4 regions of the Desulfosporosinus sp. SYSU MS00001 genome follow, and region 1 is predicted to be linked to each of the others. Evidence: riboswitches for the same ligand, from Rfam matches in the RefSeq annotation. Region 1 holds a riboswitch; each other region holds the start of a gene.
What was found. A riboswitch is a leader RNA that binds a small molecule or an ion and turns the genes downstream of it on or off. The one in region 1 is predicted to bind cyclic di-GMP.
Positions count from the first base shown of each region.

Region 2: linked by a shared signal. The riboswitch ahead of ACPUYX_RS04260 (chemotaxis protein CheW) and the one ahead of ACPUYX_RS18575 (response regulator) in region 1 are both predicted to bind cyclic di-GMP.
Region 3: linked by a shared signal. The riboswitch ahead of ACPUYX_RS09260 (methyl-accepting chemotaxis protein) and the one ahead of ACPUYX_RS18575 (response regulator) in region 1 are both predicted to bind cyclic di-GMP.
Region 4: linked by a shared signal. The riboswitch ahead of ACPUYX_RS10045 (helix-turn-helix domain-containing protein) and the one ahead of ACPUYX_RS18575 (response regulator) in region 1 are both predicted to bind cyclic di-GMP.

Region 1 covers NZ_JBNFTW010000013.1:10,670-18,440, forward strand. Annotated here, with positions in the region: gene ACPUYX_RS18560 (efflux RND transporter permease subunit) at 1-2,316, shown strand, start outside; gene ACPUYX_RS18565 (efflux RND transporter periplasmic adaptor subunit) at 2,306-3,535, shown strand; gene ACPUYX_RS18570 (hypothetical protein) at 3,879-4,127, shown strand; gene ACPUYX_RS18575 (response regulator) at 4,193-4,573, opposite strand; cyclic di-GMP riboswitch class I at 4,707-4,794, opposite strand; gene ACPUYX_RS18580 (DUF4405 domain-containing protein) at 5,123-6,109, opposite strand; gene ACPUYX_RS18585 (YqeG family HAD IIIA-type phosphatase) at 6,483-7,013, shown strand; gene aroE (shikimate dehydrogenase) at 7,112-7,771, shown strand, end outside.
Region 2 covers NZ_JBNFTW010000002.1:181,704-189,474, reverse strand. Annotated here, with positions in the region: gene ACPUYX_RS04280 (class I SAM-dependent methyltransferase) at 1-406, opposite strand, end outside; gene ACPUYX_RS04275 (MerR family transcriptional regulator) at 455-889, opposite strand; gene ACPUYX_RS04270 (hypothetical protein) at 1,236-1,766, shown strand; gene ACPUYX_RS04265 (methyl-accepting chemotaxis protein) at 1,783-2,931, opposite strand; gene ACPUYX_RS04260 (chemotaxis protein CheW) at 2,951-3,391, opposite strand; cyclic di-GMP riboswitch class I at 3,501-3,583, opposite strand; gene ACPUYX_RS04255 (DMT family transporter) at 3,897-4,769, shown strand; gene ACPUYX_RS04250 (ABC transporter ATP-binding protein) at 4,840-6,711, opposite strand; gene ACPUYX_RS04245 (ABC transporter ATP-binding protein) at 6,708-7,771, opposite strand, start outside.
Region 3 covers NZ_JBNFTW010000004.1:118,102-125,872, reverse strand. Annotated here, with positions in the region: gene ACPUYX_RS09300 (NRAMP family divalent metal transporter) at 1-111, shown strand, start outside; gene ACPUYX_RS09295 (aspartyl-phosphate phosphatase Spo0E family protein) at 281-481, opposite strand; gene ACPUYX_RS09290 (MarR family winged helix-turn-helix transcriptional regulator) at 565-1,014, opposite strand; gene ACPUYX_RS09285 (metallophosphoesterase family protein) at 1,118-2,134, opposite strand; tRNA gene ACPUYX_RS09280 (tRNA-Gly) at 2,530-2,604, shown strand; gene ACPUYX_RS09275 (cell wall-binding repeat-containing protein) at 2,977-3,387, opposite strand; tRNA gene ACPUYX_RS09270 (tRNA-Phe) at 3,757-3,832, opposite strand; tRNA gene ACPUYX_RS09265 (tRNA-Glu) at 3,839-3,914, opposite strand; gene ACPUYX_RS09260 (methyl-accepting chemotaxis protein) at 4,021-5,787, opposite strand; cyclic di-GMP riboswitch class I at 5,869-5,950, opposite strand; tRNA gene ACPUYX_RS09255 (tRNA-Lys) at 6,041-6,116, opposite strand; gene ACPUYX_RS09250 (adenylosuccinate synthase) at 6,189-7,472, opposite strand; gene purB (adenylosuccinate lyase) at 7,537-7,771, opposite strand, start outside.
Region 4 covers NZ_JBNFTW010000004.1:286,577-294,347, reverse strand. Annotated here, with positions in the region: gene ACPUYX_RS10055 (ABC transporter permease) at 1-179, opposite strand, end outside; gene ACPUYX_RS10050 (MarR family winged helix-turn-helix transcriptional regulator) at 571-1,245, shown strand; gene ACPUYX_RS10045 (helix-turn-helix domain-containing protein) at 1,454-1,786, opposite strand; cyclic di-GMP riboswitch class I at 1,796-1,886, opposite strand; gene ACPUYX_RS10040 (MBL fold metallo-hydrolase) at 2,166-2,900, opposite strand; gene ACPUYX_RS10035 (M48 family metallopeptidase) at 2,978-4,222, shown strand; gene ACPUYX_RS10030 (DUF1015 domain-containing protein) at 4,739-5,977, opposite strand; gene ACPUYX_RS10025 (phosphoglycerate dehydrogenase) at 6,221-7,384, opposite strand; gene serC (3-phosphoserine/phosphohydroxythreonine transaminase) at 7,453-7,771, opposite strand, start outside.

The DNA.
Region 1 (7,771 bases):
ATTAGTCTTGAAGAACCGGAAGCGACGTCATTGGCACGGTTCAACGGACAGAAAACAATGACAATAATTGTAGGCAAACAAAGTGATGCCAATGTCGTTGAAGTAGCTAATAGTGTAAAAAATGAATTAGAGACCATTAAAAAGACCATTCCCGCAGGTATACAGATGGATACCGCCTTTGACACGACTACATTTATTACAGACTCATTAACGGAGGTAAAACACAACCTTATTGAAGGGATTATCGTTACGGCTTTGGTGTTGTTTGCGTTTTTCCGCAGTTTCAGATCGTCCCTGGTAGTTCTGGTTGCCATACCGACATCCCTGATTGCTACCTTTTTCATGATGTATAAGCTTAATTTTACATTGAATATGATGTCTTTAATGGGGTTATCTCTAGTTGTCGGTACCCTGGTTGATGATTCTATCGTTGTAATCGAAAGTATTCAAAGACATCTGACGATGGGTAAAGGGCTGGTTCGAGCAGCAATTGATGGCCGAATGGAAGTTGGAATGGCTGCCATAGCTATCAGTCTCTGTGATATTGTTATTTTTGCTCCTATATCTATGATGTCAGGGATGATTGGTCAGTATTTCAAAGAATTTGGCTTGACAATAGTTGTAGCTACGTTATTTTCTCTTTTGGTATCCTTTACGATTACCCCAATGCTTTCGTCAAGGTTATTAAAAACAGAGAAAAAGCAAGTGACTCCCGAATATAAAAAGGACAGCCTTTTTGGTAAAGTCACTCAAAAATATCGGGAAACACTCGTTTGGGCGCTTGAACACAGAAAAAGAGTACTGATTGTAGGAATTGCTGGGGTAATCCTAAGTATTGCTCTTGTTCCTATGGGAATATTGAAAACGGAATTTGTACCGACTACCGATCAAAGCAGTTTTACCGTCAATATGGAGCTCGCTCCAGGTTCGACTTTGGAGCAGACCAGCAGCAAGGTCACTCAGCTGGAAAACTATTTACACAATACCAAAGAGGTAAAAAGTTATTTTTCAATGATCGGTCAAAGTGGGCAATCGAACACGGACAAATCAGTCGCCCAGATATATGTTAATTTAGTCCCTAAAAACTCTCGTCAAAAAACTCAAAGCCAAGTTGCCGGTGAGGTTCGCAGCTTTGGGAAAAGCATGACCGGAGTGGATTTTGATGTTGAAGAGTCTCAAAGCGGAGGCGGAGCATCGAAGCCTATTTCAATCAGTATTAAAGGAGATGATCAGGCTACCCTTGCGACTCTGTCCAAGCAAGTTGAAACTATCGTCAAATCGGTTCCCGGTGTTATAGATGTTGGTAATAGTGCCGATGTCAAAAGCAGTGAATTAAGAGTGACGATGGACAGTATAGCTGCCGCACAGGCGGGAATCTCCACTTCGGATGTAGGCAGTACGATCAGGATGGCCTTGCAGGGTACAAAAGTGGGAGTCTACAGATCCAATGACTCGGAAAATGATATAACACTTAAATTTATGGATGGACAAATAAAAAATGTCGATGACATCAAATCCATAAAGATTACCAATCAGGCGGGAGTACAAATTCCTTTAAGCCAAGTTGCAGCAGTTGTGAGAGGAGAGAGTGAACCATCTCTGTCCAGAGAGGATAAGCAAGACGTTGTTACTGTTGATGCTAACCTTCAAGGAAGAGTTCTTGGTGAGGTCACCAGGGATATTCAAACGAAACTTAGTTCTGTAACCTTGCCTTCAGGATATAGCATAAGTTATGGTGCAAGTCAGAAGAATATGGCCGATTCCTTCAGCTCTCTTGGCCTAGCCTTAGGTGCTTCCTTGGCGCTGGTATATATGATCTTAGTAGTTCTCTATGAATCGTTTTTGACCCCAGCGATCAGAATGGTTTCTCTTCCCTGTGCTATTATTGGAGCGCTTCCTTTGCTGGCCTTAACCGGGCAAACGTTAAATATGATGTCTTTTATCGGTTTGATTATGCTGGAGGGGCTGTCATCCAAAAACGGAACATTGTTAATAGACTATACGAATACCTTAATGCACAAAGGTATGAGCTTAAAAGAAGCCCTGATTGAATCGGGTACAACAAGACTAAGACCAATTATTATGACCAGTGCAACCATGATTGTTTCCATGCTGCCTGTTGCTCTTTCCATTGGTGAAGGAAGCGAGATGAAACAAAGTATGGCTATTGTAATCATCGGAGGCATGATCATGTCTACGCTCCTTTCACCCATTATTTTGCCGGTAGTTTATACTTTAATGGATGATTTAAAGCATCGTATTTCAAAGAAAAGAAAAACAATAAATACCGGGGAGGTTCCACAAATTGAAATTTAATCTTAGTAGGATCAGGCAGATTAAGAAACGTACTATAATTATCGGTCTATTGGTAGTAGCCGCTGCCTTGGGGGGGAATTATGCTCTAAAGCATAAAAAAGTTGAAACTCCAGCGGTTACTGTAAAAAACGTAAAAACTCAAAAGGTCGCCGTTGGTTCTTTGTCGACTATGGTTGATTACGCCAGTAAATTTGATCCTGTTCAGGAAGTACAGGTTTTTCCCAAGACCGGTGGAAGAGTTTCAAGTTTAAATGTTGATATTGGTTCTAAGGTAACCAGCGGACAGGTTCTCTTTACGATTGATGCGTCGGATCTTCAAGCTCAGCTGCAAATACAACAACAGGCCTTAGCCGTGGCAGAGGAAAACTTGGCAAAAACACGCTTGACCTCACAACAAACCTTAGAGAAATCTCAGATCAGTTATAATGATGCTCAAACTGATTATAATAATGCAAAAGCTTTATACGATGGGGGAGCTGTTTCTAAACAGGATTTAGACAGCGCCAAAACAAAATATGATAATGCTGCTATAGAGTTAAAGGCTGCTCAAGATGATTTAGCAGTGTCAGCAGCAGAAGCACAAGTAGAACAAGCGAAAGCAAGTGTCAATGCTGCTCAGATCCAGCTTGATAATCTAACCGTAGTATCCCCTATCTCGGGAGTAGTTTCTGCTAAAGACGTTAAAGTCGGAGGAATGGTCAGCAGCCAATCAGGTTCGGTTACGGTTATTGATTCCAGTAGTATGGTGGCTGAAATTAGTGTTCCGGATATTGTTATCGGTAAAATAAAGGTAGACCAAACTGTACCTGTGAGCATAAATGCCATGAAGGACAAAAAGGTCTCGGGAGTCATTACTACGATCAGCCCTAACTCGGATGCGAAGGACAATTCGTATTTAGTGAAAGTAAAAATTGACAATTCACAGAGTGGTTTAACTGCAGGTATGTTTATTAAAATATCGCTGCCGGCTGAAACTGAAAGTAATATATTGCTCGTTCCCAATGAAGCCCTCAGCATAGAGAATAATGTAAATTATCTTTATGCAGTTGTTAATGGAAAAGTTAAGAAAATAGCTGTCACGGTTGGTATTTCTGACAATAAAAATACGGAAGTCAAAGGAAATATCACAAAGGGTATGGAGGTAGTTACAGAAGGACAGAGCTTTTTAAATGAGGGAGAAAAGGTGGATATTGTCGAAGGAAGTAGTAAGTCGGAATAAAGTCTCTAGATGTTAAGAAGTAGGTTATAGGCGAGATAATAATAAGAGCCCCCTGGACATTAGATTGTTGTCTAGGGGGCTCTTAATGTTGACTGTAATTATTTTTACCTACGTGCTGGCAAACGGGAGTCTAAGGGGTGAAATAGAGCCTGGTTGAAACTTCTTGCTGGTTGGGCTAAATAATAGTGACTTCAGGACAAATATATGGTATAGTACCTTTAGTGATAGTATTCACAATCACAAATAATAATTATAATTGTGAATTATGTGACAAAGTGTTTCTTTTGGTACTTATAAGCAACCTAAACGCTTATTAAGTTATATTTTAAAGGGGGAATTTAAAATGTGTCCATATAGTAATGAAGGGATGAATGTCAACGGTTCGTATTATTATTGTGATGCTGCGGCTCTGGGTATAAAGCTAAGCGCAAAGGAATTAGTAGATATAGGCTGTACCGTGACGCAAAGGAAAACGTGCAAGAGTTTAATGGAAATGACTCTTGGGTACGCGATGCTTCCAGATCCTGTTGAGAAAAATACAAAAGTAATTATTGATTTCAATAGAGACAGCAAAAAACTTTGTGCGAAATAAATTTATAACTGCAGTGTGCGCATAGCTAAAGCCCTCACAGATGAGGGCTTTAGCTATGGCCAACCTTACTGACGATGTCCGTTCAATAATAAGTTATCAACTGCAATGCTGAGCTCCTCCAAATCAAAAGGCTTAGTCATGACATAATCGATACCGCCATTATGAAGTATTTCATTGATCTCTTGTTGATCCGTATAAGCTGACATTAAAATGACACGAATGTTCGGATTGTAACGATGTAATTGTTCGCGAAGCTCTAAGCCATTCAGACCAGGCATCTTGATGTCGGATATTATTAGGTCGGGCAATTGCTCTTTCGCTAATGACAATGCTTCAATTCCTGAAGTAGCAGTCAATACGGTGTACCCTTTCGAAGAAAAAAGAGCATTCAGAAGACTTCGAATTCCAAGATTGTCATCAACGATTAGTAAAGAACCTTGACTCAAGCAAATCCATCTCTCTTTCCATAGTTTTCCTAACATATGTATTGGAATTATGGTATTTATATGACCCAATAAGCCAAAATAACGGCTTCTGAAATTAAAAATGTAAGCAACAAAAGGCTGCTTACACTTCTTAGTTTGCAGCTAGGCTGTCATATTCCCGATGGAAGTTAGACCCTTTAGCTTTGCGTCTCGCTCTTTCGAACAATTTGCCCTAAATATACAATATGTTGATTTCGAGAAAATCAGAACATTTCTTATATTATAAGACAAATTTTAACAAATTACAACATAATTTAAAACCTTTAGCCAAAATACGTTAATCCATAACTAGTATGATAAAATTTGCAAAGGTTGTTACTATTGCACAATCTGCAATGGTATTTGCTTAAGTGTTTTTAAGTATTAATAAAAAAAGCCCAAAAGGCGTAATGATGTGTCAAAACGCGTCCTCTCAGGCTAATTTTCTGTATGCATATTTCTTTCGATTGTCGTTTTGCAGCGGCTCCTTGTTTAACGACGCTGCCTTCGTACGAGCTACAATGGATCTGCTTATGCTCGGAAACCTGTTCCATGAAAGCCTCTATGACGATGGTTCTGAAATGTCCTATCATTAAATTGATCACTGTTTCTGTGATTTTCTTCCTGCGAATTTGGTATTGAATAGCTATCGTTATTGCTATTATTACTGTTATTGTAATTGTATTCTTGTCCCTGATCTATTGTGGTGTCACTTGAAGTTTGACCATATAAGTTTTGATATTCTGTCATAGCTGCTTGCATTTGGGTTTCCCCTCTATTACATCCCGGGCTTAAAAGAGGGCAATGCTTATTACAACCTGTACAAAACAGGTTTCCAAGATAATCGGACAAACTAGGGTGATTAACTCCTGGAGTGTTGTCATAGGCCTGGTTTGAATTTGGTCGATCTCCCTGAGTTAGGTTGCCTTCGCTGGGGGGATTAAGGGAATTTCGCATTGATACTGTTGGAGGGCTCGTGGGATTACTTAACGATTTATTAGATCCTAGTAGATTACGGTCAAATATAATACCTAGAATTAATCCTATTCCTAGAGCTAGTACTAGTTTTCTTTTGCCATATGCAAGCATACTGCCTAAGGAGGCAGATAAATACTTTCGATGCAATACAATATGTATGGATATTAATCCTAGACAAAAATATGAAACTGATTTATGAACTGATACTAGAAAATCAGAATTTCCACTTAATTCAACTGGAAAAATTACTCGAGAAATAAGAATACCGGTTATGACTATAATGCTGACACAAAGGAATAATCCAATATTAATTAAGAATATACATAGTCGTTTCTTTGCTGATACTCCTCTGAATTGGAATTTAAAGATGTTTTTAATCCACGTCAAGTTTACAAAGAGGTGAAGGATAAAGAGAGTGATGGCCAAGACCCCTGCAAATTCGTGGAAAACCAGTCCGGTATCAAAAGGATTTAATAAAAGTAAGTAAATAATGATCATAGTAAAATCAAGAGCTATTTTTAATGATGGTTTACAATTCAATGAACTCACTTCCTTAAAAGATTTTATTCAGTCAATGTTATGTGCCTTTGTAATAACTATAAAGGGTCTCCCTGAAATTAATCTGAATAAAACCAAGATTATAATCTAAAGAAGTCTAGTACTCTGATTCACTCAGGAATAGCTCATTTTCTCATTCGTTTGTTGCCAAAAAGTGCAAAGGGGAAACCATTTTCTACAAAAGTATTGTACCTAACTGGTATGTTCTTATTCATAATTGGCACGATCTGTGTGGATTAGAACGGGTTTGCGAAAAGTTCTACACGAATACAACTTCAAATTAATACCCTCTTGACTTGCTTGAAGCGTATTACCTAAGGTATAATTATGAAAAGTTCTATACTTGGAGGGTTCAATGTTTGACTATTTTCGACCAACACTTCAAGCTCCTTCCATAGATCTCATTGTTGTTGAGCAACTTGTTCGAGATGGAATTAAGGGGCTCATTATCGATTTAGACAATACTATGACACCTTGGAATGATGTCGAAGTGGGTCCAAAGGTTAGAGAGTGGTTTATCAAAGTCAAGGCGGCTGGCATTTCTGCCTGCGTCGTGTCAAATAATAAGAAGAGACAACGCGTGGCAGTTGTTGCGGAACGGTTAGGAATTCCTTTTGTTTTTGGAGCGACAAAGCCGCGCAGAAGGGCTTTCCGTGCGGGATTAGAATTGTTAGGTACAGGGCAGAATGACACAGCTGTTATAGGCGATCAGTTATTCACAGATATTTTAGGCGGAAATCGGCTCGGCCTCTATACGATTCTTGTGACCCCTATTAATGATCGTGAATTTATTGGAACGCGGATTATGCGGCGGATGGAAAAGGTCCTTGTTTGGCTGATGAAACATTTTGCCCCTGCGAAACCGTATAGTCCTAAAATACATTAAGAATTATAACAACAAGGGAATGGGTCAGCCATTCCTTTTTCACTATTGTGATGACTCATTGTCAATAATTATTAAAACTTTGATAAGGGATGGATGCTATGGAAAAACATTTTGCTGTGATTGGGAACCCCATTGGGCATTCTTATTCGCCGGCAATGCATAATGCGGGCTATAAATATCTGGGTATTGATGCGCAATACCATCGTTTTCAAGTGCCCCCTGATCGTTTGGACGAAGCTGTCAAAGGGTTGTGTGCCCTAGGTTTTAGCGGCTGGAATGTTACACTTCCTCATAAGGAGACTATTATTCCGCATCTCGATATCCTTACGCCCCAGGCCAAGCGAGCCGGTGCCGTGAATACCGTAAAGATTCTCGATGGGGAAAAGATAGGTCATAATACGGATGGGGACGGATTTATCTGTTCCATCGAGAGTGAGCTTGGGGAATTTACGGACAAAAGGGCAGTTGTTCTAGGTGCCGGAGGAGCTTCGAAAGGGATCGCTTTAGCTCTCGCAGCCAAAGGTATGCACGTACATATTCTTAATCGAACACCTGAAAAAGCGGCAGAGCTAGTTAGAATTCTAGATTCTAAAGGCGGTAAGGGAAGTTTTGGCGAATTTAAGCCGGGAGATTGGCTGGAGGACGTTGACCTATTAGTTCAGACAACCTCCTTGGGTTTACGTGGCGAACCATTTCCCTTTTCACTGGAAGGCCTTTGTCCAAAGGCCTTGGCCGTCGATATCATCGTAACCGTTCAG
Region 2 (7,771 bases), on a different contig from region 1:
AGTAGGTCATGCTCTCATCCAACCAAAGGCGATAAAAATCATTGCCGATATCGTAATGAAATTGAACATCATCTTTACTTTTACGTAAAGTATTGGAAAGCATCTTAGCAAATCTAACATAATTTTTTTTCTCATAAAGAAAGCTGCTTTGATTATTATAAATCGACTCGATAACTTTTTGTACAGCTCCATCAATGTCAATTTTTTTATGCATATAACCTTCGCCGAAGGCAAGGGAGGGATCACTGATAATTTCCGATTTAGGTATGGGCTCAGTGAAATTAATTCGGAATTGAATCTCTCCTTCGCCATATTTTTTAACGTCCCCATCCCAATATGTAACCTCACAGGGATCAGCGAACATATTTTTAAGGACATTGTTGTAGAACGTTTTATCAATACCCATTCTATTTACCTCCTTCGGAACTGATAAAACCTTAGAGGTAATACTTCATTAAACTTCCTCTAAGTTAAATTTCTCGATTACCGATTGAGCTCGTTTTTTAAGATTGGTTAAGTCCTCTTTAACCCGTTCAATTTTTAAGATTTTCTGTTCGATTAAAGTAAGTTCTTCATCTAAGGTGTCTATAATACTCAACAGCTTTTCTCTTTGCTCTCGACGTTCAGCAGTTTGTTTAAAGCTAACTTTTTGAGACTCAATGAGATTACTAAGCGCAATAAAATGCTGCAGTTCTTCCAGCGATAAGCCTAAGGCGTCTTTGGTATACTTAATTCTTTTAAGCAATTCTATATGCTCTTCATTATAGTACCTAGTCCCCCCTTCACTGCGTTTAGGCGGCGGTAACATACCTATTTCTTCATAATATCGGATGGTTCTTTTGGTCAAGCCGCTCTGAAGAGCAACTTGCTCAATTTTATAGTTATCCACAATACCCTCCTTACTGTTGCTAAGATTATATTAGCACTAATGTAACATTAACGTCAACGTTCACACCTACTACAATCTTATTTTTTTACAGATAAATACATTTTTTTACATCTCATATACTATCCATTGAACCTAACTTTTAATCCCAAGTAAAAATGAAGTAAGCTTGTTCAGCTAGAGGCTAAAACCATAACTTCTTCACAAAAAAAGCGAGGACCTCAATTAGGTGCTCGCTTTTATCATGCATTTGACAGAATATGGATTATTTTTTTGGTTCTTACCTGTCCTTTGCTTCTGTATATTAACGATAGAATAGATATGGTCTTAAGGAAAGGAGGTTGAAACAGTGAAACGTCTGTGGTTAATCAGAGCGGCTGCTAAAAAGCAGAGAAAACTCCCCACCCTAGGGGTAGCAATTATTGTGATCATAATTGCCATTGCTGCTCTCAAATTAGCGTTCAACCAAAGAGTATCTGCCTGGCAGGATTTTTCAGATACTATACCGACAATTGCAAATCCTTCTATGACCCCCGCTGAAATTGAAAGTTCTCTGGAAGATATCTTAAAACAATATCAAGAGATAGCAGCTTCAAAAGAAATCAATAAGAAACAAATAACAGCCACATTAGATAAATTATATCAGTTTTCCTCCACTGACTACCTGAATGCTAATGCTCTAAAACAATCATCCCAGAACAGCCAAATGATCATTGATTTAACCGAAGCAGCCAGATTGCTCACAGCATCGCTATTTGAACTAAACGATAGTTTGAGCAGTACCGGTGATCTGAGTAAGTCTCAATTAAAAAATAGCAAAGAAGATCTTGTCTCAGCGTCTAATAAAATTGAACAGGTCCGCCAGGAAATAAAGCATTAGCTAAAAAAGAAAACAACTATAAAGTTTTGGCGAGATTGCTTAATTCCATTGACATGGAAGTGATTTCTTCGATGCTTGCAGAAATCTCTTCCGAGGCAGCCGCTTGTCCTTGACTGGCATCTAAGGAGATATTACTTTTTCGGCTCGCTTCTTCAACTTTCTGCTTTATTGTATCAGTTAATTGTTTAATTCTGGGAACCGTGCTCTTTGATTGAGCAGAGAGTTTTCTTATTTCCTCAGCAACTACGCCAAAACCGCGGCCTGCATCTCCGGCTCTGGCTGCTTCGATAGCTGCATTCAATCCTAACATTTTCGTTTCATCAGCAATTTCTTTAATAAAAGCCGATACCTCATTAATCTCTTCTGAAACATTTATTATCCCTTTAATATCAGTATTAAGTTCCCCTTCATTGGTGTGTATTTCCGTCGCTGAGGCTGAAAGCTCCTCTATGGCGGCGGCTATACCTTCAAGACTGCTTTCTAAGTTGATTGACATTTCACGCAGGGTAACTGCCGTTTTTTTCGGTGTCACAATCCCCAGAGTTGCAACGAGATTTTTACGTTCATCATCATACAAGGGAAAATTGGCAATAGTTAGTGGCTGCCCGTATTTTGAAGCGTCAATTTCTTCAATAATTGGTTTTTTAGTTTGCAGCGCCCGATACGCGATATCTGTTTCCCTTAGTTCATAGCCTACTGCTATTGACGGCATGTCAAATTTCTCCGAGGCCTGTGCATAAGCGATCTTCGTTAAATCTGACATATATATATAAGCCCCTTCAGGGAACATCTCAGCTAAAATTGGAGCAAAATCTCTAAAAGCGGCAGCTACGGGGTGTAATTTAGGGAATGCTATGGTGAATGCACCCCAGACATCTCCTTTATCATCGATGATAGGAATTGAGACGATAACTACTCTCATGCCATAAACCGTACGGGGAATATTTTGCGTTAGAACCTTCTTTTTCTGCATTGCCTGCACCGTCGTTGTATCTTCCTTTAACCTCTTGCCAACCTGAAAAATGTCTAACGTAAACGACTCAGAGGTCTTCACCCAAACAAAGGTGTCATGTTCCACAACTCCGAACAGTACTCCGCCTGGTATTAAATCGGCCATAAATCCAGCCATGATCTTACACGCCTCAACACCCGCTAAAGCTATCATCTTTAAATCACTCCCGTCCCTATCTGCTCGTTAAAACTTCAGCCTTAAAATTCAGCCCGTTCAACAAAAGAATCAAACGCTCGTCAATCCGAACAACACCTTGCACTTTGCTGCTTCCAAGACTCGATAGTTCTGCATTAAGTCTTTCAATCGATTGTTCTTCGACCTTTATAACTTCTGAGACATCATCCACAATTATCCCAATTCCTACATTCTCTATGTTCAAAATAAGCAAACGGCTGTCAACACCTCGCTCAGATTGTTCAACACCAAATCGCTTTTTTAAGTCAATAATTGGAATTGCCTTACCTCTCAGGTCAATCATTCCTTCTATGTAGGAAGGCAAATAAGGCATTTTAGTTATTCTTTCCGGAATTCGAATGATCTCCTGAGCAAAAGTAATTTCCAAGGCATATTCTTCATCACCCAATCTAAAAACAACTAGCTGCAGAGAACTCATACAATTCACTCCCTTCAGGATTTTTAAATTCTTATTATCACTCCTTTACCAAGAAAGAAAAAATCGCCAAGATAGGATATTCTCGACGACAAAGACGTTTCTTACCATTTTCTGCAACCCGGCTATCTTCCTCATGAAGAAAGACCCGTGGCTTTGCGTCCTTGGTTTTCACCAAGTTTGCCTTTGTCTTTTGGTGTATATTATAGCATAATAATGTAATTAAAAGTTGAAACTAATAAAAATATAGTGAATATTTTGCCTTAAGTTATTTTCAAGTCTATGAACAATTTTAAAATCATCATTATACAAGTTTAATTTAACAGTTCAGAGGAAAATTGGCCTGTAAAGGCGAATTTTCTTTTTACGGAGGTGAATTGGCATGTTTTCAGCACCACTGTTTGAAAATGATGTTCCCGCAGCCCTTCTATCCTGACGGATCGAAGTGGATTATGCATCTTCCGTCTGGAATAAGGACTTAATTTCATTGAAGACGGAGGGAACTTAAATGTCCAAAAATAAACTAGGCTCTATATATTTAGCTTTAGCTGCGACAATTTGGGGAGGTATGTATGTCATTAGCAAAGTGGTTCTTAGCGTCATACCACCCTTAGAGTTAGTGTGGCTGCGCTATATAATCGCGCTCCTCGTGCTCTCAGCTATGGCAGTCCTAACTCATCAATCTTGGCGCATAAGTAAGCGTGACATCCCCTTAATTCTGATGATTGGGATAACAGGCTATGCCCTATCGATCTGGACTCAATTTCTGGGAACAAAACTAGCTACGGCTCAGATGGGGGCTATTATTACCTCAGCAACTCCGGCCTTCATGGTTATATTCGCTCGTCTCTTGCTAAAGGAAACAATGACCTTGCGCAAAGGACTCTCGGTGCTTTTGGCAACCATTGGCGTCTTGTGCATTGTTGGAATCGGAGATATTAGTAAAACGTATCAGCTTGGAGGACTAATCTTAGGCGTTGCAGCAGTAACTTGGGCCTTAATGTCTGTACTCATAAAACGAGTTCCCGGCACTTACTCTCAACTTGTTGTTACGACCTATGCGATTTTTATAGCAACAATAATTATTACCCCTTTTGCGGCTTCTCAGGCAAGCCAAATTCCGGTCGCTGTCATGGCCCGTCCCGCGATCTGGGGTGGAATCTTGTATCTTGGCATTGTTTCTACTGCTCTTGCTTTCTTTTTGTGGAACAAAGGCCTGCAGATGGTCGAGGCCGCTAGCGGAAGTCTCTTTTTCTTCTTCCAGCCCCTATCAGGGACTTTGTTGGGCTGGCTTTTTCTCGGCGAACACGTGGGGCTCCCATTTGTGATAGGTTCAGTTTTAATACTTTCCGGAGTTTTATTGGTTATTAGAGAACCATAACTGTATTTAAAAATGCCGTTCAGCCGGGAAAGTCTAAGGAGGCTCTTGAGCAATCAAGAGCCTCTTACCATTAGCCAGCTTCAGCAGCCTCAAACTGGCTATTGTAAAGGTTAGCGTAAAAGCCGCCTTTTGCCAGAAGCTCCTTGTGGTGCCCCTGTTCTATGATATCACCATGGTTCATGACGAGAATCAAATCCGCGTCGCGGATTGTTGATAAACGATGGGCAATAATAAAACTCGTTCTGTTTTCCATAAGGTGATCCATAGCCTTTTGAATTTCGACTTCCGTCCGGGTATCGACAGAACTGGTGGCCTCATCGAGAATAAGTATTTTGGGATCAGCCAAGATGGCTCGGGCAATAGTCAAGAGTTGTTTTTGCCCTTGCGAGACATTAGAAGCCTCCTCGTTGAGTACCATATTATAACCCTTCGGCAGTGTATGAACGAAACTATCGACGCGTGCGGCCTTCGCCGCTTCCATTACCTCCTGATCACTTGCCTCGAGTCGGCCATAACGGATATTTTCCATAATAGTTCCATTATAAAGCCAGGTATCCTGAAGAACCATCCCAAATAAAGAACGCAGATCATGCCTGCTGAAGTCGCGGATGTCATGTCCATCGACCAAAATTGTGCCATCGTTAACATCATAAAAACGCATCAAAAGTTTAACGATCGTAGTCTTACCCGCTCCCGTCGGCCCAACAATAGCTACCTTTTGTCCAGATTTTATATAAGCGGAAAATTTGTTGATAATGATCTTATCTGGTTCATAGCCGAAATGTACATCTCTGAACTCCACACTCCCCTGCACTCTCTCCAGTTTAACTGGATCAGTGCTTTCCGGAACTTCATTTTCCTCGGCTAAAAACTCAAAAACACGTTCGGCTGAGGCTGCCGTTTGCTGGAGTATATTCGAGATATTAGCCAATTGAGTAATCGGCTGAGTAAATGATCGTACATATTGAATAAATGCCTGAATGTCCCCTACCTGCATAGACTTTTTGATGACAAGCCAGCCGCCTAAAACGCTAACGAGAACGAAGCTTAAGTTTCCGACAAAACTCATAATGGGCATAATCAGACCTGACAAAAACTGTGATTTCCAGGCCACCCTATATAATTTTCTATTAAAGCCTTCAAACTTCTCAACACTCTTCTCCTCGCCATTAAAGGCTTTCATAATCACATGACCGCTATACATTTCTTCCACATGACCATTTACATTTCCTAAATAATCTTGCTGCAGCTTGAAGTATTTCTGTGAATATTTAATGATAATCATAATAATGATCATGGACAAAGGGATTACCAGGAAAGCTACTAAGGTTAAGAGCCAGCTTATACTTAGCATCATGACCAACACACCAAGGACCGTTGTTACAGAAGTGATAATCTGCGTTAAGCTCTGATTTAGTGTTTGGCTGAGGGTATCCACATCGTTAGTAACTCGAGACAACACTTCGCCATGATTTGTTCGTTCAAAATAACCCAAGGGCATACGGTTAATTTTCTCTGAAATGTCCTTGCGAAACTGGTAACTGACTTTCATAGCCACACCTGACATAACCCAGCCCTGGACATAACTGAAAAGAGCACTTAAACAATATAAGCCTGCCAAAAGGAGAATGGTATTACCAATATAATTAAAATCAATTCCGCTGCCACTGCCGGAAAGCTTGCTTAGAGCACCTTCAAAAAGGTTTGTGGTGACATTTCCTAGTATTTTGGGGCCGACAATAGAGAAGACTGAGCTAGCTGCGGCAAAAATAATGACGAAGATCATAGCTGTCTGATAGGGACGTAAGTAATTTAATAGTTTCCTCATGGTACCTCTGAAGTCTCGAGCCTTTTCGCCCCCCTGCATCATACCGCCGGGGCCGCCGCCCATACCGCCCATGGGACCCCGCTGAGATGACTTCTTCCTGGTCTCCACGCTCATGCTAATTCCTCCTTCGAGAACTGAGACAAGGCTATTTCTTGATAAGCCTCGCAAGTTTTCATTAATTCATCATGGGTCCCGATTCCAGCCACTTTTCCTTCCTCAAGGACTATAATTTGCTCGGCGTTCATAATTGTAGAAATGCGCTGGGCAACGATAAGGACCGTACTTCCTCCGGTTTCAGCCTTCAGGGCTTTACGGAGGGCTGCATCTGTTTTAAAATCCAAGGCAGAAAAACTATCATCAAAAATAAAAAGTTCCGGTTTCTTAACCAAAGCACGGGCAATCGATAATCGTTGTTTCTGTCCACCTGAAACGTTTGTTCCGCCTTGGGCAATCCCTGTCAATAATCCTTCCTGCTTTTCGTTAATAAATTCCGTGGCTTGGGCAATATCTGCAGCTTTCATGAGATCCTCCCTGAGGGCAGATTCATCAGCATACTGCAAGTTAGATTCAATAGTTCCGCTGAACAAAATACCCTTTTGGGGCACATATCCGATCTTGTCATGAAGATCATGCAAAGTTACCTCACGGATATCTATTCCATCTAAGAAGATAGAACCGCCTGTAACATCATAATAACGGGGAATCAGGTTAATAAGGGTTGTTTTGCCTGCACCCGTCGAGCCAATAATCGCTGTGGTTTGATTTGGCCGGGCTTTAAAACTTATGTCTTGCAAAGCATCTTCCTCAGCACCGGGATACCTGAAGGAAACATTCCGAAATTCTAATTCGCCCTTAATTTTAGGATTAAAGTCTTTAGGGGTCTGCGGATCAACAATCACAAGCTTAACATCCAAAACATCGGCAATCCTCTGAGCTGATACAGATGCTCTTGGGATCATAATAAACATCACCGACAACATTAAAAAGGCCATAATGATTTGTATGGCATACTGCATAAAAGCCATCATATCCCCAACCTGCATTCCTGAATTGGCTATTTGAGAAGCGCCAACCCAAACAATGAGCAGTGTAACTCCATTCATAATTACGGTCATTGCCGGCATCATGACTACCATAACCCTATTGACAAATAGGTTGGTTTTTGTCAGATCAG
Region 3 (7,771 bases), on a different contig from region 1:
ATTTCTTGGGCATTCACCATTATCTTAATCATTCTTACCCTTCTTTTGCTTGTTTCAACTATTTTCCCTAATTTCGTTACTATGCTATTCGGAATGATCGGCATGAGTTAGTTTTAGGAAACCGAAATAACAGTAAGGGTCAGTGTTACTGGAACGAGTTCAGTACACTGACCCTTTTGTTTAATTCCCCAAAATAAAAATTACCCCCTATGAAACTGTTAATCATTTGAGGTAAGACTAAAATCTAAAACTATATCCTGGCTTTGCGTTAACTGTCCGCTTATGAAGCTAAACTGCCTAATTCTTTCATTAAATAATACTCATTGAGCAGCCTATCCAAACATTGACTCATATTCACAATTTCCGGATCCGTTAGGCTCTTACTTTCAGCGGAATCATTTAGCTTTCTCCGAGCATCTTCAATTAAGGACATCAAGGCATCCATTTTGACAATCGCACCTCTTTTTCTCAATAAAACCATAAAAAAAACAACCGTCTTCCTAGGCAATCCCTTTACTGGTATATTTTAGTATATTGTGTTTAAAAAAGCAAGCGCAATTATTATTATCCTCGATTTTTGAGATAGCTCAATGCTGCCGATAGGATACGGATTAACTCCTTACTGTCATGCTCTCCAAGATAATTCGTTAAACCCTTTAAAAAATCAAAATGTTCTATTCTCATTGCCTGAACTATTTCTTTACCCTTTTCCGTAGCTCTTATCAGCACAACACGCCGATCTGTAGGATCAGCAAGGCGTTCCAAGTATCCTCGTTCTTCTAAGGTATTGATAATGTGAGTAACGCCGGCGGGTGTTATTTGCAGTTGGACACTTAAGTCTGAAACTTTAATTCCTTTGGAATCACGTTCTGTACACTGAATTATAGTATGAAGCAATGTAAATTCGCTGGGTCTTATAGCATGTGAAGATTTGATTTGCCCACCAAACCTCCTAAATTGGGCCATAGTCCGCTCTAATTCCTCCACAATAGCTTCATTTTTATCAAGTTTCACCTTTTACCACCTAATCTCAACGATCTCATTAGTTAGTAAATTATCTAATATGAGTTTATATTTGTCAAGGAAATGCAGTTCTCTGTCCCAAAGGTTATTCTTATCAAACGATTTTATGAGAGTTTGTATTTTCAGAGACAGTAATCTCTGCCCCCTCTATCCAATCAGGCTTTAAAAATTCCCTGCCTTTGATAACCACCTTTTCAGCATATACCTCTACAACAAAGCCCGGAGCTGATTTGTAAATATGCCGCCTGTTTTGGTCAATCGGATAAGCCAGGGATGAACTGTTGACAATTGCATAATTTGCTTCACTGACCATAGTATTGTAATCAATTTTATAATGAGTATGCCCATTAAATAGAATCACCTCTGGATGTCGCGCTAAAATATCGTTTAGCCTTTGCCACTGAAGGACATAACCGCGCTGAAATCCTCCCAATGCTGCATATGGAATTGGTTGATGAAGAAAGACAAATACAGGTTTATTAGATGTTTGATCAAGCTTAAGTGTGTTCTCAAGCCAATCAAGCTGTGCATCTGATAAATAAGCTGAATCCATGTACCTTCTATCACTCATACGTGATCTTTCAGTCCCTAAAAAAATAAAATGATAGTCTTTGATCCAAGTATCTCCATAAACTTTGTCTCTCTTGGCAAACGTTAGAAACCGATTAATAGCCTGATCATCAGTTTCTTCATTAGGAAATGTTCTCGGTGACCAGTATCCATTTCGATAAAAACTTCCGTAAAATTCATGATTGCCAATCGTCCAAAAGATTGGATAATTAATTTCCAGTCTATGCCTGTAAAGTTCGTTACTCAGCAGCCGATAATCCCAAGGTACACCATCGCCCAGGTCACCAACGACAACCATTGCATCTGGTTTGGAATTAAAATTATCCTCAAGTAAGGCAGAGAAATGATTTATGGCGTTCAAACGGCCAATGTGTATATCACTGACGACAACAAACAATAATTTTGCGTTTTGATTATCCGTCCATTCTTCCGTACGTAATGATTTTGAAATTGCTGCTTTCGGCAGCATTACATTCCAAGATAGTAATGTCCCAACTCCCAACCCCGCCAAACATTTCAAGAAATCCCTTCTTGTCGCCATAGTTTTTGCTCCTAACTTTCCTACTATTCTGTTAATTATGGCTAAACTTTAAGTGAAGTGCTTGGTAATGATCTCATAAAATTTGCTATTATTGTCCATAGTATCACAAATATCGACATGATTCTATGCCCTTTTTTTGTTAATCCCTCAATTATAATTTATGCAAAGGCATCCCGTTGTGAGTCATCAACTGTTAATTCATGCCTTAATTAAAATAAAACTGCAAGTTCCAAAGAACCTGCAGCATAATTAAACCTTTCAAACTATTAACTTACAAAGATAAATGCGACAGTATATGTTTTTCTATAATGATGAGTTGACATATTTGATCATAACGCTTATAATTTCCTTTGTCAGGTAAACTGGTATATTGTTTGAACTAGAAAGGTGATTACGCGGACGTGGCTCAGCGGTAGAGCATTGGCTTCCCAAGCCGAGGATCGCGAGTTCGAATCTCGTCGTCCGCTCCATATGAAGTTACAGGGGGCTAGGATTTCCAAAAAAGAAATCCTAGCCCCCTTTTCGTGTAGACCGAGGCTTGTAACCATCCTTTAAAGCAAAGCAATTAAAAGATCAATGCAAATACTTCGATTATAAAAAATTAAAATGATTTTCTTCGTTTAAAATTGCTCGAGATCTATTGCTGTAAACAATAAAGAACTACGAATATATCGGACATTTTAATGAATTTCCTGTGCGGGGAGACTTATCATTAAGTGCCGAATTATTAATTTTCTCTCAACTTAATAGTAATAATTTTTACTCTTAAGATGCTGAAAATAGTTCTGTACCCCTATTCTAGTTACAATAGGATGATTTTATTTTACAGAATCGTAAGAAGGCTATTCGTTGCCAGTAATTTTTACAGTTAATGTTACAATCCCATTATATCCATCTGCGGTGCCGATGAAAGTATATCTTCCAACTTTACTTGTATTGATCGAAGAGGGATGCCAATTAACTTTAACAATGCAGTTGGGAACTCCATTATATTGCTTGGCGGGAACCGATGATGGCAACGAATATTCGGCATCTTGGTTGATTGTTGTATCAATCAGGCATTTGCTGGCCAAGGGCGCTGCAGATAAAGCATCAGGATAATTTTCTCCGTAAGCTATAACAGCATAATCAGACTGTTTCCAGCCATTAATTGCTATGACTGCAGCAGTATTATACCTGTCGATACCTGCTAGCCTGGTAGTAATTGGTGTAGTACTCGCAAAAGCTGGTACAGTAAAATAAAGAACAAGCATAAAGATAAAAGCAAAACTAAAAAAGATCTTTCTTCTAAGGCAAAGTTATTCACCTCATTTTGTTAATTTTAACTTTTATTTCACATAAAGGAATCAATTTCCTTCCTTCTAACCCCTTATTCTAAAAACCCCCCATCTTTACCTAATCAATTGTTACGTATCCTATTCATATTGATGACTGAAGCTTGAGCACGAAAGTTAATAAAATACTTACAGCTTTTTTTATTTATGTTATAAATCCTGCTTTAATCAGAGAAATCACAATTTAGAACGAGCAATAAAAAAGAGCCCTAATACTCTCTGAAGGAAAGTTTTAGGACTCTTATTTAGTGATGTAATAAGATTATTTTTGTAACTTGAACTTTTGAATGGTGCCTCAGGACGGAATCGAACCGCCGACACGAGGATTTTCAGTCCTCTGCTCTACCGACTGAGCTACCGAGGCATTTAATGGTGACCCGTACGGGATTCGAACCCGTGTAGCCGCCGTGAAAGGGCGATGTCTTAGACCGCTTGACCAACGGGCCTTTTCTCGTGTGAGTGGTCCTTTGCTTAGAAGCCCAAAAACCTCGCTCACAGATATGAATTTTACAGGAAAGCTCGCCAGGTGTCAAGTACTCTTATAAAAGGATGTTAAACATTAAACTTATTTAAAGCTGCTTGCAATTCTTCAGCCATAGTAGACAGCACTTTACTGGAGGAGGCGATTTCCTGAACCGAAGCGGTTTGTTCCTCTGTGGCTGCAGATACCGTCTGGGTCTGATCTGTAATGCTCCGGCTTGTCTCGAAGACCTCTGAGACCGAAGCGACTATTCGTTCGTTACCCAAGGCCATTTGTTGTATCTCTTCTGAAATTTCTTCGACTTGTTTCGTAACGTCTTCAATTAAAGACGATATCTGGCTAAAGGCTGTTCCTGCAGTTTCAGCGACCTCAGTGCCGAGTTTCACCTGATGTGTTCCTTCATTTATCGATAAGACGGCCTTCTGGGTATCCTGCTGTATTTCGTGGATTAATGAAGCGATCTGTTGTGAAGCCACTTGGGATTGTTCAGCCAGTTTTCGAACTTCATCAGCGACTACAGCAAAACCCCTTCCCTGATCCCCGGCACGAGCTGCCTCAATCGCGGCATTCAGAGCAAGCAGATTCGTTTGTTCAGCAATCCCTGATATAGTATCAACGATTTGCCCGATTTCTTTTGACCGTTCCCCTAATGTCATAACAACTTCTGCCGAACCGGTTACAGTTTGATCAATGGTCGCCATTTGTTGAATTGTTTTATCAATGGCCGCGCTTCCTTCTGAAGCAGAAAGGGCCGTTTTTTCAGAAGACTGTACGACAACCTTAGCGTTTTCCACCATTTGCTGAATCCCCGCTGACATCTCCTCAACAATAGCAGATGATTCATTCATAGCATTCAGCTGTTTTTCGGCCCCCTTAGAAACCTCCATGATGGCTGAAGCCACTTGGCTGGATGCTTGGGCGGATTGTTCAGCTCCTGCACTAAGTTCTTCTGAGGAAGAAGCTACCTGAGCAGCAGAGGAGGATACTTGTTGAACCAATTGCCTGAGGTTATCCGCCATTATATTAAATGCTTTACCCAGTTGGCCTAGTTCATCTTTAGAACTGTCATTAAGTTTTTTAACATTTAAATTTCCATTGGCAATTTCACCGGCAGTATTCGCTACTTCACCGATCTGTTTGGAAAGTTTATTACTCATAATTGTCCCCAACACTAAAGCAACTCCAAATGCTAAGATCAGAGACAAAACGGTATAGATGACGCTTAATTGCCCGGCTTTCATAACCTGTTGCTGTTTAATCGCAACGAGTTTATCCATGTCATCGACCCAGTTGCCTGTGCCTATAACCCAGTTATAGGGCTTAAACAGCAAAGTGTAGCTTCTTTTCGGGAGGAGCTCAGTCTGATTTGGTTTAGCGAAGGTATAGTCTGTATACCCCCCGCCAGATTTAATCCCATTGTTAATAAAATCTTGAACGAAATATTTACCCCTACTGTCCTTAGAATTAAAGCGTGATTTACCTTCATCCGTTCTGCCAAGCAGAACAACGTTTATCCCTTCTGTTGTATCTATCCAAAAATAATTAGTTTGGTCAAAACGCAGATTTCTGACTAAATCAGCAGCCATAGTTTTGGCTTGCTCAGGAGTCAATTCCCCTTTTTGTTGTTTATTATAGATATCTTGAACTAAACTATAAGCAGTTTGAACTTCAAGCTTAATTTGCCTATCGAATTGTTCGTACAATGTTGTGCGATATTGAGCTATATTAGCTTGTTCCGATGTAATGACGCTGTAAATATTATAGCCTCCGAGAATACAACCCATAATTAATGCGGTAATCAATAAGAGCAGTAAAATCCGATATTTAATTTTTTTCAATCTTGACACCCTTCCCTTACGAAATTAATTGATCTACTTAAAACAAAATCGCCGTCCGCAAGGGACAGCGACTGAGTCCTATTTGGTAACTCGGCCATCATCCTCATATGGAAGACCCGTAGCTTTGCGTCCCCAGTTCTCACTGGGTTTGCCTTTTTCAAACCCTCTATGTTTCAATATGTAAATCCAGGTTTCACTAAAATTCAGCTAACCTGCCTTTCCGCTCAAACCCCCATGGGTTTCCAAAGAAGGATGGTGAGCCATCCGCGACTCGAACGCGGGACACCCTGATTAAAAGTCAGGTGCTCTACCGACTGAGCTAATGGCTCTTACCGGTCTAAATCTTACAGGAAAGTTGCAAATGTGTCAAGATTCAATTTTTTGCAACAAACTTTTATTATTTAAAAAATTGATCCCCGTACAATAGTTTGTTCCCGGCCTGGGCCAACCGCAATTAGCGTTGCAGTAACACCTGTCAATTCTTCAATCCGCTTAATGTATTGCTGAGCGGCCTGAGGCAGCTCCTCAAAGCGACGCACATGGGTCAGATCTTCCTGCCATCCCGGTAGTTCCTCATACACAGGTTTACAACGTTTAAAGATCTTCTGACTTTGAGGTAATTCGTAGATAACTTCATCATTGACCCGATAACCGACACAAATTTTTACTGTTTTTAATCCTGTAAGGACATCAAGTTTTGTGACTGCAAAATCTGAAATCCCGCTGACACGTGCTGCATAGCGAGCAATCAAAGCATCAAACCAGCCACAGCGACGAGGGCGGCCGGTTGTCGTTCCGAATTCGTGTCCATTGGCCCGCATTTCTTCACCTACATCATCGAGAAGTTCTGTAGGGAAGGGGCCTTCCCCAACACGTGTGGTATAGGCTTTAACAACCCCAACAACATGATCAATACGCGTAGGTCCAACGCCTGCACCGACACAGGCTCCCCCGGCAATCGGATTGGAGGAAGTTACAAAGGGATACGTGCCATGATCTATGTCCAGTAAAGTACCTTGAGCACCTTCAAAAAGCACTTTTTCCCCACTTCTTAGGCATTCGTCTATGGCTAATGAACTATCTGTAACCATCGGGCGAAGCTGCTCAGCATATCCTAAGTAAGTGTCATAGATATCTTCAAATTTCATGGCTTCTTTACCATAAACTTTGACAAAAAGGTTATTCTTCTCTTCTAAATTTCGACGCAGTTTCTCAGCAAACTCTTCTTTGTCGAGTAGATCGATAACACGAATTCCAACTCGTGAGGCCTTATCCATATAAGCAGGACCAATACCCCGTTTCGTTGTTCCAATTTTATGGTCCCCACGAGCCTCTTCTTCCAAACCGTCTAATACCAGGTGATAAGGCATAATTACGTGGGCATTGCTGCTAATTAGCAGCTTCCCGGTTTTAATTCCTCGCTTTTCCAGATAACTAAGTTCTTCCAATAAAACTTTAGGATCAATGACTACGCCATTGCCAATGACACAAGTCTTATCCTGGTAGAGAATTCCGGAGGGGATAAGGTGCAGCTTAAATTCCTCTCCATCAGCGACAACGGTGTGTCCCGCATTATTACCGCCTTGATATCTAACGACCATATTCGCCTTTTCCGCAAGGAAATCCGTAATCTTACCTTTCCCTTCGTCTCCCCATTGAGATCCAATTAATATAACTCCAGCCATCAATAATTCCCCCCGTCTTTCAATCTAACATCCCTTTAAACTAAAGTTCCCAGTTCAAAACATTCTACTCTAAACCCAACCGTTTGAAAATATCATCAACATGTTGGAGATGATAGCTTAAATCAAAAAGACTTTGCAAGTCCTTTTCCGTTAAATAATTGCCTATACGCGTATCTTGAGAAACAACCTCGATAAAATCTTTTCCTTGATCCCAAGCTTGAAAAGCATCCTGCTGAACCCAAGCGTAAGCTTCTTCCCGCATACATCCATGTTCCACTAATGCCAGGAGAACGCGTTGT
Region 4 (7,771 bases), on a different contig from region 1:
GGGCCAACCAAAACAGCCCCAACCTGCGGAAAAGAAGAGATCCCTGCCCAAAATAGAATGCCAACAATAAAGGATATGACCGTCATAACCCGGGCATCAATTTTATCCCAAAACTTAACCCCTTCTTGACCGCTGCTTCCCGCATTCCTTCTTTTTGACACCGACTGATTCACTGCCACGTATTGCTCACCTCCTTTCCATCCTTGACTATACATCCTGTTTGATGAAAACGCGCTTACCAAATCAGGAATCCTTCATTTACCTCAAGGATATCTCTAAACAATCAGAAAATACAGTATGATCTTTTTTCATACTTTTAGAGGACGATCATCTAAAAGTTCGTACATATCGTCTATAACTTGAAAAATATTATAAGATTTTCAACGGTCCTTATTAATGCGAATCGAACTTAAATCATGCTTATTTAAAACCTTAAATCCAAAAGGCACTATTTCTTCATTGCAGAAAGTACCTAAATCATGAATTGACAAATTAGTAAGGTACCTTTATAATATAATTCATAAGGTACCTTACTAATTATTAATTGCTGCTAGAAAGCGAGGGTTAATTATGAATAACAATGATCTAGACTTATTTGATCAATTTGTCCGCCTTGAATGGCTGCTTCACCGCTATCATCAACACAACCACAGACACCATGGTCCTATGGGAGACTCTCATCGCGGCCAGGGGCGGGTACTGGCTCTACTGAAGTTAAAGCCGGAAATTAGTCAGAAAGAGCTTTCCGATATCTTGGACATCCGCTCCCAATCTTTGGGGGAATTGCTGGCAAAATTAGAGCGCAGCGGTTTTATAACCAGGACCCCTTCCCAAACTGACCGCCGTGTTATGGAGGTGCGCTTGACGGAAACAGGAAAAACGGTATCTGACCAAAATGAGCAGCAGAAAGATACTGAGTCCTTGTTTAGCTGTCTAAATCAAGAGGAGCAATCTGCTCTCAGCGATTATCTGAGTCGTATTATTGATAACTTAGAACAACAATTCGGTAATATTGAACCCGGACCACATTGGCATGGACTTGAACATGGACATGGTGGGCATCCGCCTTTTGACGGCAGAGGTTTTGGCCCTCATTGTGACCGGAGAGGCGGTCATCCACCCTTCCATGGCAGACACTTTGCTCAGCATTTCGGCAGCGAAGAAGGTCGTTCCCCTTTTGATGCCAGGGGGTTTGGCCAAAATTCTAAGCCTGAGGATAAACCAGATAGCTCTGAGGAGAAATAGATTATCGTAAAGAGACCCAATTTAGACTATTATCCCTTGAAAAGGGACTCTAGCTGCAGCAAATCTACTGCTGTACACTGATAAGTTACTGATAAGTTTCGGTATGCAGGTCTAAAAAAACCAGCCCTCTACCTACTTAAATATAGGTAAGAGGGCTGGTTATTTACAGTTTTGAAAACTTTTGCTTCAGGTCTAGACCGTTTTAAGTTCATCGTCTTAAAGCTCTCAAGCTATTTACTTTCAAGAATCTAAAAAATAGGCCAGTCTCTTTTTTAGGAGGAACATCAAGCCTAGTTTCCAAATCAGTTTCAGTTACCCCCATTCGATAGGTATGTACTAAGCTATCAGCATCCAGTCCCAGAAAACGTGCATAAGAACGCAAATAGCCTATTGTGTATACTCCTCCAGGAAGGATTCCAAAGTTCCCTTCTTCTAAAGCTTGCAAATACTTCGTTCGAATTTTAGTAATTTCTTCTACGTCTTTTAACTCTATTCCCTTTTCTTCTCGGGCCTTCCGTAATTGTAGGAAGACATTATCCATATCTAAACCTCCGGCAGCCTGGCAATCATGGCAGGGGCTTTCCTGCTTTAGACCCATAGCTTTGCGTCATACCTTTTCAGATATTTTGCCCTTATTCAGAACATTTTTCGAGATAAGGTAACATAAATGAAGATTTTATATATATTGGTAAAACGCAGTTACAGAATGTCGTATTTCCGAGAATCTTCTCGTGAAGTATTTTAACACATTTGTCAATAACTTTAAATACATTTTTGCTATATTTTTCTATATTCTCTTCTATATTTTTTACTATATCTCTTTAAATTTTTACTTAGGGATCAACACAAAAAATTGGGCTCTGCGGATCAACAACTCTTGTTGACTGTAGAGCCCAATTTTGTTGTTACTTAAGCATAATTTAAAAAGCTAGCTGTAAGATCTGTTCTTGTACATCATTCGTCAATACGCCCCCATGATAGCAAATAACATTATCCATATCAAACTGAGCTAGTTTCTTCACTGACTTATTAGCTTCATCCAAATCGTAAGTAGCTGAGGGATTCGGTCCCGATAATAGGCCGTCGTCGGCAGTTAAGGCATCTCCAGTCACTAACGTTTTACTTGCCTTATGATATAAGCAGATATGACCGGGAGTATGTCCCGGTGAATGGATGACCATAATTCCTCCGCAATAGGGGAGCTCTTCACCATCTTCAATAGTTCTATCGACCATAGCTTTAGGCGGGTTGGAAAATACCGCTTGAATTCGTTTCCGTTGGTCTTCCGGCAACGTGTCAAAGAGTTTCGATCGTTTTGCAGTTTCCGCTTTGATTAGGGGCTTATCACCTTGAATGTAAGGTTTTTCACTCTCATGTGCTAAAACTTCAACCTTTTGCTTTGCACAAGCCAAGATTTCCGGTAAACTGCCAATATGGTCAATATCTTGATGAGTTATGATAACCTTGCTCAAGCGCTCAAAGGAAATCCCTGTTTTTTCAATGGCCTCCTTAATTTGCGGTTCTAAACCCGGAAAACCGGCATCTACTAGAATTACAGAGTCTTTATCCCAAAATAGTGTTGGATAGATAGTTGTTTGACGCCCCATCAGATTAACTGTCAGTTCAAGGGCCTCAACGCCGTTTGCTATTTTCAATTCTCTCAACCTCCATTGTCATCCTAATGGATCTATAATAATAACATACAAGCAACGTTGCAAGGTGGTAATAAAGAATGATGACGATTAACAATAGCTTTCGCCGTATTTCTCAGGCTTGGTTCCTTCTTCTAAGTTTAACTGTGGTCTTTGCACTTCTCTATTTCATTTCCGCACTCTTTCCCAAGCCGATCGATCCTTCCATAAGCAAGTATTTTTCTTTAGCTTTGGCAGAGAAGGCCAGAATATACAATTACACCCCGCGTATTGTTTATATCGTTCATTTATGTTTCCAAATCGGTTTTTTAACCTGGCTGCTTTTTAGCGCCAGAGGGCAATTTTACGTTCAGCGCATCCGAAATCCCGGCCGAAATTATTGGGTAGTTTCCCTCCTTTCCATCCTGGCCATATGGCTTATAAGCACTTTAATTTCCCTGCCTTTCTCCTATTATAGCGGGTACTACTGGCAGAAAATCTGGGGTTTTAGTACCCAAAGTCAAGTCGCTTGGTGGATTGATTATCTGAAAAATACGAGTATCGATCTTGTTCTTTCTCTGGCAGGAGGAATTGTTTTCTTCCTGTTGGTCAATAGGCTATCCCGTTATTGGTGGTTAGTCGGCTCACTGTTGTTCAGTCTTTGGCTCCTTGTAGAATATTTCTTTTGGCCCATTGTCGTATCCCCAATTTTCAACCATTTTGAACCCATACCCAACTCGGCCGTTACTGCAATGGTTGATGAACTTGCGCAAAAGGCAGGATTAAACGTTGGCTCAGTTTTCATGATGGATGCCAGCAAACAAACAACCTTTGCCAACGCCTATTTTACCGGTGTAGGCAGTACGAAGCGAATCGTAATTTATGATACTTTATTAAAAAACTATACCCTGCCGGAGATCAAGGCTGTTATTGCTCACGAAATGGGACATTGGCGTCATAGCGATGTTGTCCACGGGCTCCTTTTAGGAATGGCAGGGGGGTTTATCGTTTTTGGTTTCTTGACCTTTCTCTTAAGACCGTGGCTGCCGAAAAACTCCAATAAACCGCCAGAACTCTGGGCCGCTCTGCAGCTCGCACTTATTCTTCTCCTCTTTGTGAGCAGTCCCATCCAAAGTGCTATCTCCAGAGAAATGGAACGAAATGCTGATTATTTCTCCTTAGAGCTTACCGGCAACCTTCCGGTACAAATTCAACTTCAGGAAGATCTGGCACTCAATAGTTTAGCAGATTTAGACCCTCCCGGCTTCATTGTCTGGTTTAGCTACGATCATCCACCGACCTTAACCAGAATCCATGACTTCGAACGAGAGTATCGTCCAAATTGAGCGGAACATTTGAGGGACAAGCCGAATAGACTATCTCATAATCGCCTCCTCACTCTTATAAATTCGAATGAGGGAGGTGAAAGAGATGCTTCTAGGAATTATCGGTATTTTAACAGCTTTGCTTATAATTATTGGTTTACTACTCGTTATTATTCTCAGACTTCCAGCAGCCGCAGCAGCAGCTTAAATTGCCAATCCCTTTGCCTAGGCGTTTGCCTAGGCCTTCTTTTTATGTTGCATAAAATCCCGATATAAATGAAACGCGGAGAGCTTAAGCCCTCCGCGTTTCAAAGATTAATGAACTCTAATTCGTTGCCCAGGATAAATATAATTCGGATTAGAAATCTGTGGATTTAAAGATATGAGTCTTCGCACACTAGTTCCGTGACATTGCGCTATTTTATGCAAAGTATCGCCTCTGCGAACATAATGATACATTTAATATCCCTCCTCATTTTGACTACATCCCAAAATATTCCACGAGGAGTTTGTTCGGTGCTTGGCAAAATAATTCTCTTAGCCCAACTCATGAATAAATAATCCGCTCCTGAGTTTCGGTTCAAACCAAGTCGACTTCGGCGGCATTAACTGACCTGCGTCGGATACATTAAGCAATTCATTGATTGAGGTTGGGTACATAGAAAAGGCAACCCTCATGTCAATGTTGACCCTGCTTTCAAGTTCCTTAAGACCTCTTATTCCGCCCACAAAGTCGATTCTCTTGTCTGTTCTAATGTCTTTTATATTTAGAACCGGTGTTAACAAATAATTTTGCAGCAAAGTAACGTCAAGTCCCTCGACGGGGTCACTTGAACGAATCTCCTTCTTGGCGCTTAACTTATACCAGACTCCTTCCAAATACATCCCGAATGTAGCCTTTTCCGTTGGCTTATAAGGTTCCTTACCGATAGTTTCGATTAAAAACGATTGTTTCAGAGCACTGAGAAACTCTTCTTTCGTATGACCGTTCAGATCTTCGACCACACGATTGTAGTCTAAGATCATCAACTGGTCATGGGGAAACAGCACCGAGAGAAAAAAGTTAAACTCCTCTTCTCCGGTATAATCAGGATTGGCCGCTCTACGTTTTAGCCCGACTTTTACCGCGGAAGCCGTTCGATGATGACCATCCGCGATATAGACACTTTCGATCTTCCTAAATTCGCTTTCGATCTTTTCGATATCAATCTCGTCCGCAATTTTCCATACTGTATGCCTGATTCGGTCAGGAGCGATAAAATCATATAATGGCTTTTCCCGTTTTATTTTTCCTACAATATTATCAATAGTTTTTTGTGAACGATACGCTAAAAATATTGGACCAGTTTGAGCATTGCAACTATCCACATGATTGATGCGATCGATTTCTTTCTCTTCCCGTGTTTTCTCATGCTTTTTGATAACGTTATTCAGATAGTCGTCAATCGAGGCGCAGCCGACAAGGCCCGCCTGGGAACGGCCGTTCATCGTTAACTCGTAGATATAGTAACAGTTCTTGCCATCCTTAACGAAGATACCTTCGCTGATCATTTCTTGGAGGGTGTTTCTCGCTTTCTCATACACTTTTGCCTCATAAGGATTAACGTCCTTGGCAAATTGAGTTTCAGCTCGGTCAATCTTCAAAAAGGAGAACGGTTCTTTTAAGACTTCGGCCTGAGCTTCTTCACGATTATAGACGTCATACGGCAGCGCAGCAACTCTGTTTGCAATATCTTCTCGAGGTCTTACAGCTTTAAATGGTCTGATCACAGCCAAAGTTCGTTCCCTCCAATCCCATAACTATTTGTTTGTTATTTTTTATCATTAAATTTTACCATTATATTGTCCAACAAAAAATTCCGAGGGGATCAAAAAGAGGTCCCCTCCAGCTAATTTATCAATTTACAGTTTGAAGGCTCCATCTTCTATAGCTGGTGAGATGAATTACCACTCCAGAATTATCGCTGAACTCTTGTTTTGAACATGTCCCTGTTCTTAACGAAGTGTAGGTGGGGGAGATTACTTAATAACCCTAATTCTTAAAACCCCATCAATTTCTTCGATTCTCTTGATAATGTCAGGGGTCGAAGGCGGTTCGATATCGAGCAGGGTATATGCCCACTGTCCCTTACTCCTATTCATCATGTCCGAAATATTAATATTTTCTTTAGCAAACGCTGCGGTAAATTGGCTTAACATGTTGGGTACATTGCGATGATGAATGGCAATACGCTCTGCTTGAGTACAAACCCCCATGTCACAATTGGGGAAGTTAACTGAATTTTTGATATTCCCATTTTCCAGATAGTCCATTAATTGGACAACTGCCATGACGGCACAGTTATCTTCTGATTCATTCGTTGAAGCTCCTAAGTGAGGAATTGCAATAACGCCTTCATGTCCAACCACTTTAGGATTGGGAAAATCCGTCACGTATTTGCCAACTTTGCCGGAATTTAGGGCTTCAATCATGTCATCATCATTCACCAAAGTGTCTCGGGAGAAGTTAAGAATTTTAACCCCATCCTTCATAAGAGCGAAGGCGTCTTGATTGAACATACCCTTGGTCGTATCGGTTAAGGGGACATGAACCGTAATGAAATCACACTCGCGGTAGATCTCTTCCAATGATTTGCTTGGTTTAATATATTTCGAAAGCTTCCAGGCTGAGCCCACGGAAATAAAGGGATCATAGCCGTAAACTTCCATCTCCAGTTTAATGGCCACATTGGCAGCCAAAACTCCAATGGCTCCCAGTCCGATTACGCCAAGTTTTTTACCTTTAATTTCGGTTCCCACAAACTTAGCTTTATTTTTTTCAACGAGTTTAGCAACCTCCGGCTCATCCTTAACCGAAGTCACCCAGTTTACTCCTCCCAGAATGTCACGGGAAGCGAGAATCAAGGATGCGATTAAAATCTCTTTGACTCCGTTGGCATTCGCACCCGGTGTGTTAAAGACAACAATTCCCTTTTCAGCACATTTGTCGAGAGGGATATTATTAACTCCGGCTCCGGCTCTGGCTATAGCCTTTAAAGAATTCGGCAGTTCTGTTTCATGAAGATTTGCGCTCCTAACAAGTGCCGCATCAGCATTATTAAGGCTTTCAACCATCTCGTAATTGTCCGTGAGTAACTCCAAGCCCACATTGGCTATATTGTTCAATCGGTTGATTTTAAACATCGTTTCATCTACTCCTTCTTAAATCTACTTGTTATTTGATCACTTGTTAAGAAATCTGCTTTAATTCACTAAAGCGGCTTGTTTTCGTCCTCGAATTTTTTCATAAATTCCACCAGACTTCTAACACCTTCAATTGGCATAGCATTATAAATACTTGCTCTCATCCCGCCAACAGTTCTATGCCCTTTTAAGTTTTCAAAGCCGACTGCCTTTGACTCTTTAATAAATTTAGCATCAAGTTCCTCCGAACCCGTAACAAAGGGCACATTCATGAGCGAACGATCCTTCTTGGCGACAGTTCCCTTAAACAGTTTGCTTGAATCAAGGTAGTCATATAAGATTGCTGCCTTCTCTTCATTTCGTTTCTTCATGGCCTCAAGACCACCT